DNA from 3 places in the Rhizobium sp. UBA1881 genome. Region 1 is predicted to be linked to each of the others. Evidence: riboswitches for the same ligand, from Rfam matches in the RefSeq annotation. Region 1 holds a riboswitch; each other region holds the start of a gene.

Region 1 (5,514 bases):
CATCTACTTCAATGCGGCTTTCGTCCGAGAAACTTTCGAGGTGATTGATGCATCGGATAAGAGTGGATTTACCAGAGCCTGAGGGACCAATAACGCACACGACCTCACCTTCAGCGATCGAAAGGTCGATGCCGTGCAGCACCTGGAAATGGCCGTAGGATTTGTCAAGATTTTGGATGCTGACGATGGTTTTCATCTCCGTCTCCCGGCACTGAAACGTTTTTCGAGGCGGGCGACGATGATGACCATCGGCCAGAGAAAGGCGATGTAGATGACAGCGGCGCCAATAAGGGGCGACGGGTTGGCCGTCAGCGCCTGGGCTTGGGTTGCTTGTTTGAGAAGATCAGGCATCGCCACGACAGAGGCGAGCGCCGTATCCTTCATCACGTTGATGCAGTTGTTGGTGAGCGGCGGAATGACGATCTTGACTGCTTGCGGCAGAATGATCTCGGCCATCATGTGCCGATAGGAAAGGCCAAGCGCCTCCGACGCCTCAAACTGCCCGCGCGGGATCGCCTCGATGCCGGCGCGAAAAATCTCGGCAGTGTAGGCCGTCGAGACCAACGTCAGCGCTGAAACCGCGGAAACAAAGGGCGAAAGCCGGATGCCTACGAACGGCAAAGCGTAGTAGATGACAATCAGCAGCACCAGCAGCGGAATTGAACGAAAGATATCGATGTAGATCTTGGCAATCGCTTGCGCCACGCGATGCCCATAAAGGCGTAGCAACGCGAGGATCAGGCCGCCAATAAGGCCGCCAACGATGCTGACGATGCCAAGCTCGAGCGTGATCCAGAGCCCAGAGAGCAGCAGCGGAAACGACCGCTCCAGCACCGCCAGATTAAAAAAAGTTGTGAAAATATCCATTGAGAAACCGATCAGCCGTTTCGGGGCGGATGACGGGCAAACCCGTCATCCGTGACCTTGACCATCCGGTCCTATTTTGCGGTGGGCATATCTGCCACCTTGACCGTCGAGGTCGTGTCTTCCGCCTTGGCGCCGAACCAGGTTTCATGCAGCTTGGCAATGAAGCCCTCTCCCTTCAGCGTCGTGATGACGTCGTTGACCTGCTTGGCCAGCGGATCACCCTTATTGAACATGATCGAATACTTTTCGCCGGTCGGAATTCGCTCGACGACTTTGATCTCCGGCTTGTCCTTGACGTAGTACTGGAGTGCTGGAATATCGCTGATATAGCCGTCGATACGGCCTGCGGCGAGATCTAGCATCGCCGGTTGTAGGCCCTCAAACCGGCGGATTTCGCCGAGGCTGTACTTTGCGGTATTGCTGGTCGCCCACACATCCCCGGTCGAGCCCGTATCGACGCCGACGGTCTTGCCGCTCATATCTTTCAGGTCTTTTATGCCACTCGCTCCCATGACAGTTAGCGACTGATCACTGTCATAATAGGGCTGGGCAAAACTCACAGACTCCAGGCGCTTGTCGGTAATGGTGATCGACGAGATCGCCATATTGATGCGGCCCGATTGAACGGCGGAGAACAGCCCGTTGAACGGAATATTGACGAACTCCACCGACTTGTTGAGGCGCTTCGCGATCTCTGTGACGAGATCGACCTCGAAGCCAACTGTCTTCCCGGACTCGTCTTGAAACTCCCACGGGACGTTACCGACATTGGCACCAACGGACAGATCCGCGGCATGAGCGGCGGCTCCAGCCATCGCTAGCACGCCGGAAAGCATGACAGTCTTCAAAATCGAAAAACGACGCATTTTAGGTTCCCCTTGTTATGTGGCGCACATTTTTGCTACTGGTCTAACCGGTCTGACCAGTCACGCCAAATCAATCATGCTCTATTGTCATTTGCAAGCGACTGATGGATTTAAATGCTGAGACAACTCGGTTGCCTCGCCTTAGGCTCCGAGAGAATGGAAAGAATGCTGAACAGGACATTGGTACCGCAATCGGCGGCGCGCTTAATCCAGGACATGATTCAAAACGGTGAACTCGCCGCAGGCGATAAGATTCCGTCTCAACGCGAGTTCTCCACGAAGCTCGGTATCAGCCGCGCGTCGCTGCGCGAGGCGTTGCTGACGCTTGAAACGCTTGGCCTGATCAAGACGGAGGCCGGTCGGGGAACGTTTGTCGTTGCGCGTGGAAGCGCCACGAACAGCGGGATGGCTCCATGGCGCTATTCTGACAGTTACTCCGTTTTCGATGTCTTCCAGACCCGCATCATGCTCGAAGGCAGTATCGCAGCACTTGCCGCCGGCCGCCTCACCGGCAACCAACTGCAGGCGATGGAAGCTGCGACCAAACAGATGGAAGTTTGTTGGGCGAAGCAGGATCTTCTAGCGAACGTGGAGGCAGACCTCGAGTTTCACGCGATTATCGCCTCGGCTTGCAGCAATTCGATGATGCGTGCGCTCTATCAAGTCGTACGTGAGCAACTCACGGAGACGCAACGCCAGCCGATCCCGATCACTGAGCCTGCCCGGATGGAGGCCTCAATTGCCGAACACCGGAAGATAATTTCGGCACTACGTGAGAATGACCCAGTTAGAGCCCGCCAAGAAATGGAAGGCCATGTTTTGAATACAGCACGCTGTGCGGGACTTAATCCGTGAAGCGTTGGCCCCGGGCAAGTCCCGCCCCAAGCCGACAACAGGCGCAAAGGCTGGCCACGTTGATTGTGAGCACCCTCGACACTCGTAAACTCTGTGGAACCAAGCTCGCCACTCCCACCGCCAAAAGAAAGACAGATGTCGAAAAATGGCGACCCGTCATCGGCACCTGTGGCGATTAACGTCAAAAAACCGCACGTGCCCGGCTCTTCGTACCTGGTACGGTGTTCGCCGCTAAAGCTAGAAGCGGTAGGGAGTATTGTGTCGCCTGCTCTCTTCACAAACGTCCATCAAATGTTTTGCGCTTGACGGAACCGCTTGGGCCGCAATACCCTCGTTCCATTAACCAGGGGTGTCCCGACAAGGGGCTGAGATTCTGCTATCGCGCGCAGTGACCCGTTGAACCTGATCCAGTTCATACTGGCGTAGGGACGGTGCAAGCGCTTCAGGCTCTGGATTTCCGCGTGGAATCCGTGCCCGCGTCTTTTCATCATTCCGGCTGAGGACTGGGTCTCCAATCGAAAACTTGGAGCCTCGAACCATGAATATCGCCGCAAAGACCATCACACCCACAGTCACCACCGGCCCGCTTCCGGCTTCGCGAAAGATCCATATCCCGGGCGACATCCACCCCGATATCCGCGTTCCCATGCGCGAGATCAGTTTGCACCCCACCTCCGGAGAGCCGCCGGTCACGGTTTACGATTCCTCCGGCATCTACACTGTTTTAGGCGCCGACATCAGCATCGAACGCGGCCTGCCTGCGCTGCGTCGCGACTGGGTTGTCGCCCGCGGCGACGTCGGGGCCTATGACGGAAGACTGGTGCGCCCCGAAGACAACGGCTTTGCCAGCGGCGAGCGCCTGACACCCGAATTCCCGGGCAAGCGCCAGCCGCTGCGCGCCACTGAGGGCAAGGCGGTGACCCAGCTCGCTTATGCCCGCGCCGGCATCATCACGCCCGAAATGGAATTCATCGCCATCCGCGAAAACCTCGGCCGCAAGATCAAAGCTGAGGCCATGATCCGTGACGGCGAGAGCTTCGGAGCCCATGTTCCCGATCACGTCGCCCCCGAGTTCGTCCGCCAGGAAGTGGCAGCAGGGCGCGCCATCATTCCCGCCAACATCAACCATCCGGAAGCCGAGCCGATGATCATCGGCCGCAATTTCCTGGTGAAGATCAACGCCAATATCGGTAACTCCGCCGTGACCTCCTCGATGGCCGAAGAGGTCGAGAAGATGGTCTGGGCCGCGCGCTGGGGCGCCGATACGGTCATGGATCTGTCCACCGGCCGCAACATCCATAACATCCGGGAATGGATCATCCGCAACTCGCCGCTGCCGATCGGTACCGTGCCGCTCTACCAGGCGCTGGAAAAAGTGGAGGGCATTGCCGAGAACCTGACCTGGGAGGTCTATCGCGACACGCTGATCGAGCAGGCCGAACAGGGCGTCGATTACTTCACCATCCATGCCGGCGTTCGACTTCATTACATCCCTTTGACCGTCAACCGTGTCACCGGCATCGTTTCGCGCGGCGGCTCGATCATGGCCAAGTGGTGTCTTCATCACCATCGCGAGAGCTTCCTCTATGAGCACTTTGAGGAGATCTGCGACATCTGCCGCGCCTATGACGTATCCTTTTCGCTTGGTGACGGCCTGCGCCCCGGCTCGATCGCCGATGCCAACGACGCCGCGCAATTCGCCGAGCTGGAAACGCTGGGCGAATTGACGAAGATCGCCTGGGCGAAGGATTGCCAGGTCATGATCGAGGGCCCAGGCCACGTGCCGATGCACAAGATCAAGGAAAACATGGACAAGCAGCTGGCCGTCTGCGGCGAGGCGCCGTTTTATACGCTCGGGCCGCTGACGACAGATATCGCACCGGGCTACGACCACATCACGTCCGGTATCGGTGCGGCGATGATCGGTTGGTTCGGCACGGCGATGCTCTGCTACGTCACGCCGAAGGAGCATCTCGGCCTGCCGGATCGAAACGATGTGAAAACCGGCGTCATCACCTATAAGATCGCTGCCCACGCCGCCGATCTCGCCAAGGGACATCCGGCCGCCCAGCTGCGCGACGATGCGCTGTCGCGTGCTCGCTTCGAATTTCGCTGGGAGGACCAGTTCAACCTCTCGCTCGATCCGGAAACCGCCCGCAGCTTCCACGACGAGACGCTGCCGAAGGAGGCGCATAAGGTGGCGCATTTCTGCTCGATGTGCGGCCCGAAATTCTGCTCCATGCGGATATCCCACGATATCCGCGCCGAAGCACAGAAAGAAGGGCTGGACGCCATGGCTGCGAAGTATCGCGACGGCGGCGATCTCTACATGGCTGTTGATGCCGAGGGCCAGGTGGCCGGCTGAGATGCGCGTTCTCGTCAAGGGAGCCGGCGTCGCCGGCCTCACGGTCGCCCATGCGCTCGCCGCGCGCGGCGCCGCGGTCACGGTTTCAGATCCCGGCTGCGGATTTGCGGGTGCCGCCTCCTGGCTCGCCGGCGGCATGCTGGCTCCGTGGTGCGAGCGCGAGAGTGCCAATGAGGCCGTGTTGCGCGAGGGGCAGGATGCGCCCGACCGCTGGGAGGCGATGGTGCCGGGCGACGTCAAACGAAACGGCACGCTGGTGCTGGCACCCGCGCGCGACCAGGGGGAGCTCAAGCGCTTCGCCGGTCGCACGACGGGATATGAGTGGTTGGACGAGCAGCAGATCGCGACGCTCGAGCCTTCCCTGGCCGGGCGCTTCCGGCAAGCGCTGTTTTTCCCGCGCGAAGCCCATCTCGATCCGCGCCGGGTGCTAACCAAACTGCGCGACGGGTTGATCGTACGCGGCGTGCGCATCATCGACATACTCCCCGACGAACAGGACTTCGACCATATTGTCGATTGCACCGGCGCGGCGCGCATCGCCGAGACCGCCTCGCTGCGCGG
Region 2 (5,514 bases), on a different contig from region 1:
CAATAGATTGATTCAGATCAATTCGTGCGCTTATTTTGACAGGCTTGGCGCAGGTGGCAGGTTCTTGTCCTTGACGGCGAACACGCGTTCGAATCCGCCCATGAACTTGTCGAACAGCCCTGCGAAGGCTTCCGCCTCTTCCGCGGACCAGTCGGCGATCACGTCCTTGATGATGGCGAGCTTCTGGGCCTTCAGTTCCTGCAGGAGCCGCTGGCCGAAAGGCGTGACCTCCACGAGGATGCGCCTTGCATCCTGCTGCGAGGCGGCGCGTTGCAGGACGTTTCTGCCCACCATATCGGCGACGATGCGGCTGGCGCGCGAGGGGTCGATGCGCATGGCCTCGGCTATGGTGCCGACAGTAACCTCGCCCTGCTCGGAGGCGCGCATGACGGCATCGAGCACGTCGAGATGCGAGAGCTCGATATCCGGCGCCACCTTGGCGATGGCGAGGCGGGCGATGAGGCGCCGCCCCGTTATCATCCGCATACGGGTCATGCTTTGCCCAATATGCACGATGTCCTCGATCGCGGCGTCCGGCTCGCGGGTTTCTTCTGCGGTATCGTTCATGCGCGGGACGATAGCAGGAACTGTCGCGCAAGAAAACATGCTGCTGTCATTTATGTGACATTGACATTTATATGCTGATAGCACATAAATGCGACGAAACCCTGAAAGATCACCCGATGAACATGCAAGTCGCCGCGCAGCCTCTGGTCACGGATCCCCGTCGCCGGCTCATTCTCTTTCTTTTCCTGATGGCCGCCCTTTTCATGGCCACGCTCGACAACCAGATCGTGGCCACCGCGCTTCCCACCATCGTCGGTGAATTCGGCCAGATCGAGCGCTTCGGCTGGATCGGCTCGGCCTATCTCCTTGCCGTCAGCGCCGTCATGCCGCTCTACGGCAAACTCGGTGATCTCTTCGGGCGCAAATACGTGATGATGGCGGCGATCATCATCTTTACCGTGGGCTCGACGCTGTGCGGTCTGGCGGTGTCGATGGATACGCTGATCGCGGCGCGCGTGCTGCAGGGGCTCGGCGGCGGCGGTATCATGGTGTCGATCTTCGCCGTCAATGCCGATCTGTTCGAGCCGCGCGAGCGGGCGAAATACCAGAGCTATTCCAGCCTTGTGCTGATGGCATCCGGCGCCATTGGTCCTGTCCTCGGCGGCGCGATGAGCGATCTGTTCGGCTGGCGTTCGATCTTTCTCGTCAACGTGCCGATCGGCGCGATCGTGATCGCCGGGCTGGCCTTCATGCTGCCCTACCGCAAGCCGAACCGCCGCCCGAAGATCGATTATGCCGGCGCGCTACTCTTGGCGATGACCACCAGCTGCATCGTGCTTGCCGCCGATGGCAGCCAGCTTTTCGGCTCGCTCGTCGCGCCGGGCAATCTTGCGATCATCGCGCTCGGAATCGTCTGCGCCATCGCCTGGGTGCTGGTGGAGCGTCGTGCTGCCGAGCCGATCGTTCCGCTGTCGCTGTTTCGTAACCCGACATTCGGCCTGCTGCTTGTCATGTCGGTCATGAGCGGCGCGATCGGGATCGGCATGGTCAATTACTTCGCGCTGTTCCTGCAGACGACGACGGGACTTTCGCCATCCGCGGCCGGCGCGCTCTTCATTCTGCTCACCGGCGGCATCGTATGCGGCTCGCTGTCGGCCGGGCGGATCATCTCGGCGACCGGGCGCTACAAGCCGTTCGCGATCGCTAGCCTCTCCGTCAGCACCGTCGCCTTCGTGCTGCTGTCGCAGGTGCATGCGGGAACGCCGGTGCTGATCATCGGCGCGATCATGGCGATGCACGGCATCGGTATCGGTCTGGCGCAGCAGGTGCCGATCATCGGCGTGCAGAATGCGGCGCCCGCCCGCGATGTCGGCGCGGCGACCGGATCGGTAACGCTGTCGCGCATGGGCGGAGCCTCGATCGCGATCTCCATCTACGGCGCCATCATCGGCACGCAGCTCGGCCGTACGGGTCTATCGATCCCCGGCGTCGAGAATATCGAGCAGTTGACGCCTAAGATGATGGCGGCATTGCCGGAGGCGGCGCGTCAGGCGGTGGCGGATGCCTATGCCAGCGCCTTCGTGCCATTGTTCCTGACCTCGTGTCTCATTGCCTTCATCGGTCTGCTCGCGGCCCTCATGCTGAAGCCGGTGCAATTGCCGCGCACAGGCGGCACGGCGCCCGCGAAAGCGGCCGCCGAGGCCGCCGAATAGCCAACGAACCCGGGCCGACGTCCGCTCTTGCCAGACGCCGGCTACGGATATACACCTTGCGACGCTCTAACGGGGTGCCTCGTATCTTCAGGATGCTTGGCTGAGAGGCTTGCAAAAGCCAACCCGCGGAACCTGATCCGGCTAACACCGGCGGAGGGATTAGACGCGTGACACCAGGCACCGCCCTTTTCCCCTTCATTGAACCTAGAGGAGAGGTGTCATGACCCATTTCAAGACCTATGCGCTCGGCGCTGCCATGCTGTTGGCGGGCTTTTCGGCAACGGCAGCACAGGCCGCCGACAAGGCGCTCACCATCTACACCTATGAAAGCTTCACCTCCGAATGGGGTCCGGGCCCGAAGGTGAAGGCGGCGTTCGAGAAGACTTGCGGCTGCACGGTCAACTTCGTCAGCGTTGCCGATGGCGTGGCGCTGTTGTCGCGTCTGAAGCTCGAGGGATCAGGCACCAAGGCGGATGTCGTGCTCGGCCTCGACACAAACCTCATCACCGAAGCCAAGGCCACCGGCCTGTTCGATGCCAGCGGCGTCGATACCGGCGCGCTGCAGGTCCCCGGCGGCTTCAAGGATGATGTCTTCGTGCCTTATGACTACGGCCATTTCGCCGTGATCTACGACACGCAGACGATCAAGACGCCGCCGGCGAGCCTGAAGGAGTTGGTCGATGGCGATCCCGCACAGAAGATCGTCATCGAGGACCCCCGTACCTCGACGCCGGGCCTCGGCCTGCTTCTTTGGGTAAAATCGGTCTATGGCGACCAGGCGCCGGAAGCCTGGGCCAAGCTCAAGAAGCGCGTGCTGACGGTGACGCCCGGCTGGTCGGAGGCCTATGGCCTGTTCACCAAGGGCGAGGCGCCGATGGTGCTCTCCTATACGACGTCGCCCGCCTATCACATGGTTTCGGAAAACACCGATCGCTACCAGGCAGCGGCATTCTCCGAGGGACACTACATCCAGATCGAGGTTGCCGGCCTCCTAAAGAACGCGCCGGACAAGGCGCTGGCGCAGGACTTCCTGAAGTTCATGGTCACCCCAGGCTTCCAGGACACGATCCCGACCAACAACTGGATGATGCCTGTCTCCAAGACCTCGGAGCCGCTGCCGGATGCTTTCGGCAAGCTCGTGAACCCGTCGAAGACCTTCCTGATGAGCTCGGATGAGGTTGCCAAGAACCGCAAGGCCTGGATCGACGAGTGGCTGGCCGCCATGAGCATGAACTGATGCTTCTTGCGCCGTCCGAAAGACGATATGCGCTGGCCGGCGGGGCGCTCAGCCTCGCCGGCATCCTCGTCTTCGTGACGGTCGCGACGCTATCCCTGCTGATCTCCACCGACGGCATGCCTGTCGGATCGATCGTTTCCGATCCATACATCCTGCGCGTTCTGCGCTTCACGCTTCTGCAGGCAGCGCTTTCGACGCTGCTGTCTGTCGTGCTGGCCATCCCGATCGCACGTGCGCTGGCACGGCAGTCGCGATTTGTCGGCCGCATCTGGATCATCCGGCTGATGGCGGTGCCGATGGGGCTGCCGGTGCTGATCGGCGCGCTCGGGCTGATCGGCATCTGGGGCCGGCAGGGTGTCGTCAACACGATGCTCTCGTGGACGGGTATCGATCAACCCGTCAGCATCTATGGGCTGTCGGGCATTCTGCTCGCGCATGTGTTCTTCAACCTGCCGCTCGCCTGCCGGCTGATGCTGGCGGCGCTGGAGCGGGTGCCGGGCGAATACTGGCTGGTGGCGAGCGGTCTCGGCATGCGGCCGGTCTCCGTCTTCCGCTTCATCGAGTGGCCGGTGCTGCGCTCGGTCATACCAGGCGTGGCCGGGCTGATCTTCATGCTCTGCGCCACCAGCTTCACGCTGGTGCTGATGCTCGGCGGCGGACCGGCGGCGACCACGATCGAGGTGGCGATCTACCAGTCGCTGCGCTTCGATTTCGATCCCGGCCGCGCGGTGGGCTTGTCCCTGCTGCAGATCGCGTTGACGGCGGTGGTGCTCGGCATTCTATCTCTGCTGCCGGCATCAGGAGATGCCGGGCTGACGGCGGGCCGCACGATCCGGCGGCCCGATGGCACGCTGTTTGGTGTATGGATCGCCGATCGCGCGCTTCTTATGCTGGCTGTGCTGTTTCTCGGCTTGCCGTTGCTCTTCATCGTCATTGCCGGCCTGCGCGCCGATCTGGTGAAGCTCGTCGGCGAAGCGATCTTCTGGCGCGCGCTCGCCACCAGTGGCGTGATGGCGCTCTCGTCGGCTTTGCTGTCGTTCGCCCTGTCGATGCCGCTCGTGCGTGCGCGCCATACACTTTCGCTTGAGAAGAGAGCGCGACGCGGCGCGCGGTCCTTCTTCGCCGCCATGGGTGCGGCCTCGTCGCTCGTGCTGCTCTTCCCGCCCATCGTTCTCGCCACGGGTTGGTTTCTGGCGGCGCGTGATGTCGGCGATGTCAATGTCGTGGCGCCCGTGCTTGTCGTCGTCATCAATGCGCTAATGGCGATGCCCTTCGTCGTCAGGGTGCTGGAGCCGGCCTATGCGATCCACCAGCGCCGCACGCAGCGGCTGAGTGCCAGCCTCGGCATCTCCGGCCTCGCCAAGCTGCGGCTGATTTCGTGGCCGGATTTGCGCAAGCCGGTGCTGACGGCGCTGTCCTTTGCCATGGCGCTGTCGCTGGGCGATCTCGGTGCGGTGGCCTTGTTTGGTTCGGATAGTTTTGTGACGCTGCCATGGCTGGTCTATTCCAGTCTCGGGAGCTATCGCACCAATGATGCGGATGGGCTGGCGCTGATCCTTGGCGTGATCTGCCTGCTGTTGACGATTTCGGGCACGATGGGCTCTGGCGTGACGGATGAACCGAAGCGGGAGGCGCTATCGCATGACTGATGCCATCGAGATGCGCGGCGTGGCTCTGCGGCTTGGCCAGAATACATTCCTGTTCGATTGCGCGCTGCCTGAGGGCGCCGTCATCGGCGTCACAGGTGCGTCGGGCGCGGGGAAATCCACTTTCCTCAATCTGCTGGCCGGTTTCGATACGGCGGATACGGGGCAGATCCTGTTTGATGGAAAGGATGTTGGCCATCAGCATCCGGCAGAGCGGCCCGTGTCTCTGGTGTTTCAGGACAACAACCTCTTTGCCCATCTCGATGTCTTCACCAATATCGGGCTCGGCATTCATCCGGCCCTGAAACTTGGCGATGCCGATCGGCGCGCCATCACGTCGGCGCTCGAGAAGGTCGGGCTGTCAGGCTTCGAAAAGCGGATGCCGGCGACGCTTTCCGGTGGCGAGCGGCAG
Region 3 (5,514 bases), on a different contig from region 1:
GGAGGAATTGTTCCAGGCGGCCGTCGTCGATGGCTGCGGCTACATGCGCTTCTTCTGGCATATCTGCCTTCCGCTTTCTCGACCGATCATTGCGACGGTCAGCATCATCTCCTTCGTCGGCAGCTGGAACAGCTACATCCTGCCACTGATCATGCTGAACTCGGAGAAGATGTACCCCTGGCCGCTCGGCATCATGGTCTATCGCGGCGAATTCGGCACCGCTTGGCAGCTGGTGCTCGCCTTCATCACGCTGACAATCATGCCGACCGTCATCGTCTTCTTCCTCGCGCAGAAGCACATCATCGCCGGCTTGACCGCAGGCGCGGTCAAGTCGTGATGATATCGCGATGACGTTCAGCCAAAGACAAGGCCGCCGTCGACGATCAGGTTCTGGCCGGTAACCGCCCGCGCCCAGGGGCTGGCGAAAAACAGTACGGCGTCGGCGACTTCCTCCGGCGTCGTCACACGGCGCAGCGGTGTGCTGCCAGCGATGAGGTTGAACACCGCCTCGGGCGTTCCGGCGCTGGCATCGGTGGTCCGCAGCAATCCACCTGAGACCATGTTCACGGTGATGCCATCAGGTCCGAGTTCGGCCGCGGCCGTGCGGGTCAGCGACAACAACGCACCCTTCGCCGCCGTGTAGTCATGATATGGCACGACCGGGTTCTGGAAGAGATTGGTGCCGATCGTGACAACGCGCCCGAAGCCGGCAGCGGCCATGGCCGGGCGGGTTGCCTGCATGAGGTTCAGAGCTCCCTTCACCGCCGTATCAAGCTGCTTGGTTATCTCCTCCCAGCTGAGCTCGCCGAGCTTCGGGCGTGCATCGCCGTTGAAGCTGAAATCGGCGAGCGCATTGTGCACCACAGTCGTCGGTGCCCCCAGCGTGCGCGTGACATCCGCCACCAGTTCGCGCACGGCCGCGCCGTCGCGGATATCGGCCTGAAAAGCATGCGTCCGCTCGCCGAGGCTCTTCGCCAGCGCCTCGGCTTGCTCGCGGCTGTTGCGATAGTTGATCGCCACCTTCGCGCCCTCGCGGGCAAAAGCCCTGGTGATCGCCGCGCCGAGCCCGCGCGCGGCGCCCGTTACGATCACCGTCTGCTCACTGATCGGCAATGTCATTTCGCGTCTCCTTCCTCTGTCGTCCAAAGTTCGTGAAAGTGCTGGACCGGGCCATGTCCCGAGCCGACGTCGAGCGTGCCGGCCGCAGCCACCGCGCCGGCGAGATAGCTCTTTGCGGCGGCCACCGCATCTGGCAGCTTCGCGCCTTTGGCGAGCTCGGCCGCCAGCGCGCTCGAAAGCGTGCAGCCGGTGCCGTGGGTGTTTGCGGTCGGAATCCTGGCGGCCTCGAACCAGGCGAGGCCGTCTTCCGTTGCCAGCACGTCGGGGCTCTGGTCGCCCTCGAGATGGCCGCCTTTGACAAGCACGGCAGCGGGTCCCAAAGCGCGCAGCGCTTCGGCCTGCTCGCCCATCTCCCGGCGGCTCTCGGCCACGTCGGTGTGGAGCAACGCGGCTGCCTCAGGCAGATTGGGCGTTAGCAGAGTCGCAAGCGGCAGCAGCCGGCGCAGAAGCACATCGACCGCAGCGGGGTCGAGAAGCTTCGCCCCACCCTTGGCCACCATGACGGGATCGAGCACGATCGGGATGCCGGGATGAAGCTTGAGAACGCCGGCGACGGCATCGGCGATTTCAGCATTGGCGATCATGCCGATCTTCACGGCATCGACCCGGACATCGGCAAACACGGCCTTGATCTGATCGGCGACGAAACCTGCTGGCACGAGGTGAACGCCGGATACGCCTTGCGTATTCTGCGCTGTCAACGCGGTGAGCGCCGCCATGCCATAGACGCCGCGCGCGGCAAAGGCCTTGAGGTCCGCCTGGATGCCCGCGCCGCCCGATGGATCGGATCCGGCGATGGAGAGAACGTTGCGGATCATCGTGATCTCCCTTGAATAGCCTCTGAAAGCTCGCGGGCGGCGGCGCGAGGATCTGATGTGCCGCAGATCGCCGAGATGACGGCGATCCCGTCGGCACCGGCAGCAAAAACACCGCCGACATGCGCCAGCTTCAGCCCGCCGATCGCAACGGATGGAACCGGGCAGACAGCGACGAGACGTGCAAGGCCGTCGAAGCCGATCGGCTGTTTGTGATCCGGCTTGGTCGGCGTCGCGAAGACCGGGCCGATGCCGGCATAGTCGACCAATGCCGGATCGACAGCCCTCGCCAACGCCTCTGTCTCCACCGACAGGCCAAGGATCATGTCGCGCCCGACCCGCTCGCGCGCGGCACGCACGACCATATCGTCCTGGCCGACATGCAGACCATCGGCGCCGATCGCGACGGCCGCCTCGACATCATCGTTGACGACAAGCAGCGCGCCCGTCCCGGCGAGCGCTTCCTTCAGGGCAAGGCCGGTGTCTATCATGCGCGCCGTGGAGGCGTGCTTGTCGCGAAGCTGCACGACAGTGGCGCCACCGGCGGCGGCGCGCCTTGCGGTTTCGACCATGCCGATGCCGGCACAGAGCTCGGGATCGAGGACGAGATAGAGCGAGAGATCGATCCTGCTCATAGCATCCGCACCCGCGCATTGTTGTCGATCGCGGCGCCGTCTATCGCCGCTAGGGCATCGAGGAACCGCCACGAAAATGACCCCGGTCCGTCAGTGACCCGCGCCGCCTCTTCGCCGGCGACGGCGAACATGGCGAGTGCCGATATCGTCGCTTCGAACGGAGCACCGGGCCTTGCGGCGGCGAAGGCACCGACGAGGCATGTCAGCGAACAACCGAGCGCCGTCACCTGCGGCATCAGCGAAGAGCCGCCCTCGATGCGGCAGGCGCGCGCGCCGTCGGTGACGAAATCGACCTCGCCGGTCACCGCCACCACGGCCTGATGCTTGTCTGCGATATGGCTGGCGGCAGCTTCCGCCTGCTCCACGGGGTCGCGGCTATCGACGCCCTGCCCCCGGCTTTCGCCACCGGCGAGCGCGATGATCTCGGACGCGTTGCCGCGAATGATGGTCGGGCGAAGCGCCAGCAGCTCCGCGACGGCCTGTCTGCGAAAGGTGGTCGCATAATGGGCGACAGGGTCGAGGACCCATGGCTTGGCGTTTTCGCCCGCCGATCTGGCAGCGGCACGCATCCCGTTCAACCAACTCGACGAGAGCGTGCCGATGTTAACAGTCAGCGCGCCGGAGATCGCCGCGAACTCGCCCGCCTCTTCCTCTGCATGCACCATGGCAGGCGAACCGCCGGCTGCGAGCAGCACGTTGGCGGCGATGTTCATCGCAACGAAATTGGTGATGCACTGAACGAGCGGCCTTTGCGCGCGCATGGCATCAAGCATCGAACCGGGAGATCTGTCGTCTTTCATCATGCCCCTTTCGGGCGGGGCAAGACGCGGGGACCCTGATAGCACTGCCGAAGGGTCCGAGCGACTCCCTCCGCCAGCATTATCTGGTTCAGGTTCAAAGGGTACTTCTCAGTCTGCCGTCGGCAAACGCCCCTGTCTCTCAATGGGTCTGTTTTGTCAGAGAAGCCGACCGCTGTCACGCGCAAAATGACAGGAGCCCGGAGCTGGCAATCAGCCGCCGATCAGGCGCCGTTCTCCTTGATCGCTTCCATCGCAACAAAGGTCGATGTGTTGGCGACGAAGGGAAGGCTGGAGATCTTCTCGCCTAGAACGAGGCGATAATTGGCGATATCGGACGTGCGTATTTTCAGGAGGTAGTCGAATGCGCCCGCGATCATGTGGCACTCCTCCACCTCCTGCAGCTTGCGAACCGCGACGTTGAATGCGTTCAGCGCGTTCTCCCTGGTGTCGGAGAGTTTCACCTCGGTAAACGCCACATGGTTGCGGCCGAGCTTGTTGACGTCGATGATGGCGCGGAAGCCGAGAATGTAGCCATCCTCGATCAGCCGCTTGAGCCTGACCTGGCAGGGCGTGTTGGACAGACCCACGCGTTTGGCGAGGTCGGTCACAGACATCCTGCCATCGGCGACGAGCGCGTCGAGGATGCGCTGATCGAATTGGTCGATTTCCCTGACATTTCCCGCGCTCGCCACAATAATTTCCTCCAATATGAATATTGAATAGCGAACTAAAGACTAGAACGTTCTAAATCAAGTGAAATTGACTTTTTGAAATCTGCTAGCTTCGCGACATCAGCGGATCAGGAGCCCAGCATGGCAATCACCACCGACGCGGCAGCAGTCGAAGTCACAGTAGAGCAGGCCAACGGCTCTGCAAATCCCTTTGATGGATTCGCCACTCCGATCCGAGAACAGAGCGATCTGCGCCGCGCCATCACGGCTGCCTACCGCACGCCGGAGACGATCTGCGTGCCACGCCTGGTTGAAGCAGCCGCCCTCCCCGATCACGTCAGGAAAGCCGCTGCCGACACCGCCCGCAAGCTGATCGAGGCCCTGCGCGCCAAGCACAAGGGAACTGGCGTCGAGGGATTGGTGCATGAATATTCGCTCTCCAGCCAGGAGGGCATCGCGCTGATGTGCTTGGCCGAGGCGCTGCTGCGTATCCCCGACACGGCCACGCGCGACGCGCTTATCCGCGACAAGATTTCCGAGGGCGACTGGAAGGCGCATCTCGGCGGCGGCCGCTCGCTCTTCGTCAACGCCGCGACCTGGGGTCTCGTCGTGACAGGCAAGCTGACATCGACGGTCGCCGATCGCAGCCTTTCTGCGGCTCTGACCCGATTGATCGCCCGCTGCGGCGAGCCGGTGATCCGCCGCGGCGTCGACATGGCGATGCGGATGATGGGCGAGCAGTTCGTTACCGGCGAGACCATCGACGAGGCGCTGCAGCGGGCAAAGCCGCTCGAGCAGCGCGGCTTCCGCTACTCCTACGACATGCTGGGCGAAGCCGCGACCACGGGCGCGGACGCGAAACGCTACTACAAGGATTACGAGACCGCGATCCACGCCATCGGCAAGGCGTCTGATCGGCGCGGCATCTATGAAGGCCCGGGCATCTCGATCAAGCTTTCGGCGCTGCATCCGCGCTACGCACGCACGCAGAGCGCCCGCGTCATGGACGAGTTACTGCCGAAGGTTAAGGCGCTGGCGCTGATCGCCAAGTCCTACGACATCGGCCTCAACATCGACGCCGAGGAGGCCGACCGCCTCGAACTGTCGCTCGACCTTCTGGAAGCGCTCTGCCTCGACCCCGAGCTGGAAGGCTGGAACGGCATGGGCTTTGTCGTTCAGGCCTATGGCAAACGCTGCCCATTCGTGCTTGATTTCATCATCGACCTCGCGCGCCGCGCCGGCCGTCGGATCATGGTGCGCCTCGTCAAGGGCGCCTACTGGGATGCGGAGATCAAGCGGGCGCAGGTCGATGGCCTCGCGGACTTCCCTGTTTTCACCCGCAAGATCTACACCGACGTTTCCTATGTCGCCTGCGCCCGGAAGCTTCTGGCGGCGACCGATGCCGTCTTCCCGCAATTCGCGACCCACAACGCTCAAACGCTGGCAACCATCTACCAGATGGCCGGCTCGGATT

The links. Region 1 has a riboswitch for thiamine pyrophosphate ahead of thiC (phosphomethylpyrimidine synthase ThiC). Riboswitches for the same ligand answer to the same signal wherever they lie in the genome.
Region 2: another riboswitch for thiamine pyrophosphate. It lies ahead of thiB (thiamine ABC transporter substrate binding subunit); the one in region 1 lies ahead of thiC (phosphomethylpyrimidine synthase ThiC).
Region 3: another riboswitch for thiamine pyrophosphate. It lies ahead of thiM (hydroxyethylthiazole kinase); the one in region 1 lies ahead of thiC (phosphomethylpyrimidine synthase ThiC).

What each region holds. Positions count from the first base shown of each region.
Region 1 covers NZ_DDHH01000045.1:20,674-26,187, forward strand. Annotated here, with positions in the region: gene B3605_RS04470 (amino acid ABC transporter ATP-binding protein) at 1-196, opposite strand, end outside; gene B3605_RS04475 (amino acid ABC transporter permease) at 193-867, opposite strand; gene B3605_RS04480 (transporter substrate-binding domain-containing protein) at 939-1,733, opposite strand; gene B3605_RS04485 (FadR/GntR family transcriptional regulator) at 1,899-2,588, shown strand; TPP riboswitch at 2,924-3,035, shown strand; gene thiC (phosphomethylpyrimidine synthase ThiC) at 3,127-4,953, shown strand; gene thiO (glycine oxidase ThiO) at 4,955-5,514, shown strand, end outside.
Region 2 covers NZ_DDHH01000194.1:33,331-38,844, reverse strand. Annotated here, with positions in the region: gene B3605_RS24145 (MarR family winged helix-turn-helix transcriptional regulator) at 31-567, opposite strand; gene B3605_RS24140 (MDR family MFS transporter) at 684-2,219, shown strand; TPP riboswitch at 2,280-2,395, shown strand; gene thiB (thiamine ABC transporter substrate binding subunit) at 2,476-3,456, shown strand; gene thiP (thiamine/thiamine pyrophosphate ABC transporter permease ThiP) at 3,456-5,105, shown strand; gene B3605_RS24125 (ATP-binding cassette domain-containing protein) at 5,098-5,514, shown strand, end outside.
Region 3 covers NZ_DDHH01000005.1:20,640-26,153, forward strand. Annotated here, with positions in the region: gene B3605_RS00550 (carbohydrate ABC transporter permease) at 1-337, shown strand, start outside; gene B3605_RS00555 (3-oxoacyl-ACP reductase) at 355-1,119, opposite strand; gene thiD (bifunctional hydroxymethylpyrimidine kinase/phosphomethylpyrimidine kinase) at 1,116-1,937, opposite strand; gene thiE (thiamine phosphate synthase) at 1,934-2,569, opposite strand; gene thiM (hydroxyethylthiazole kinase) at 2,566-3,342, opposite strand; TPP riboswitch at 3,418-3,513, opposite strand; gene B3605_RS00575 (Lrp/AsnC family transcriptional regulator) at 3,591-4,061, opposite strand; gene putA (trifunctional transcriptional regulator/proline dehydrogenase/L-glutamate gamma-semialdehyde dehydrogenase) at 4,182-5,514, shown strand, end outside.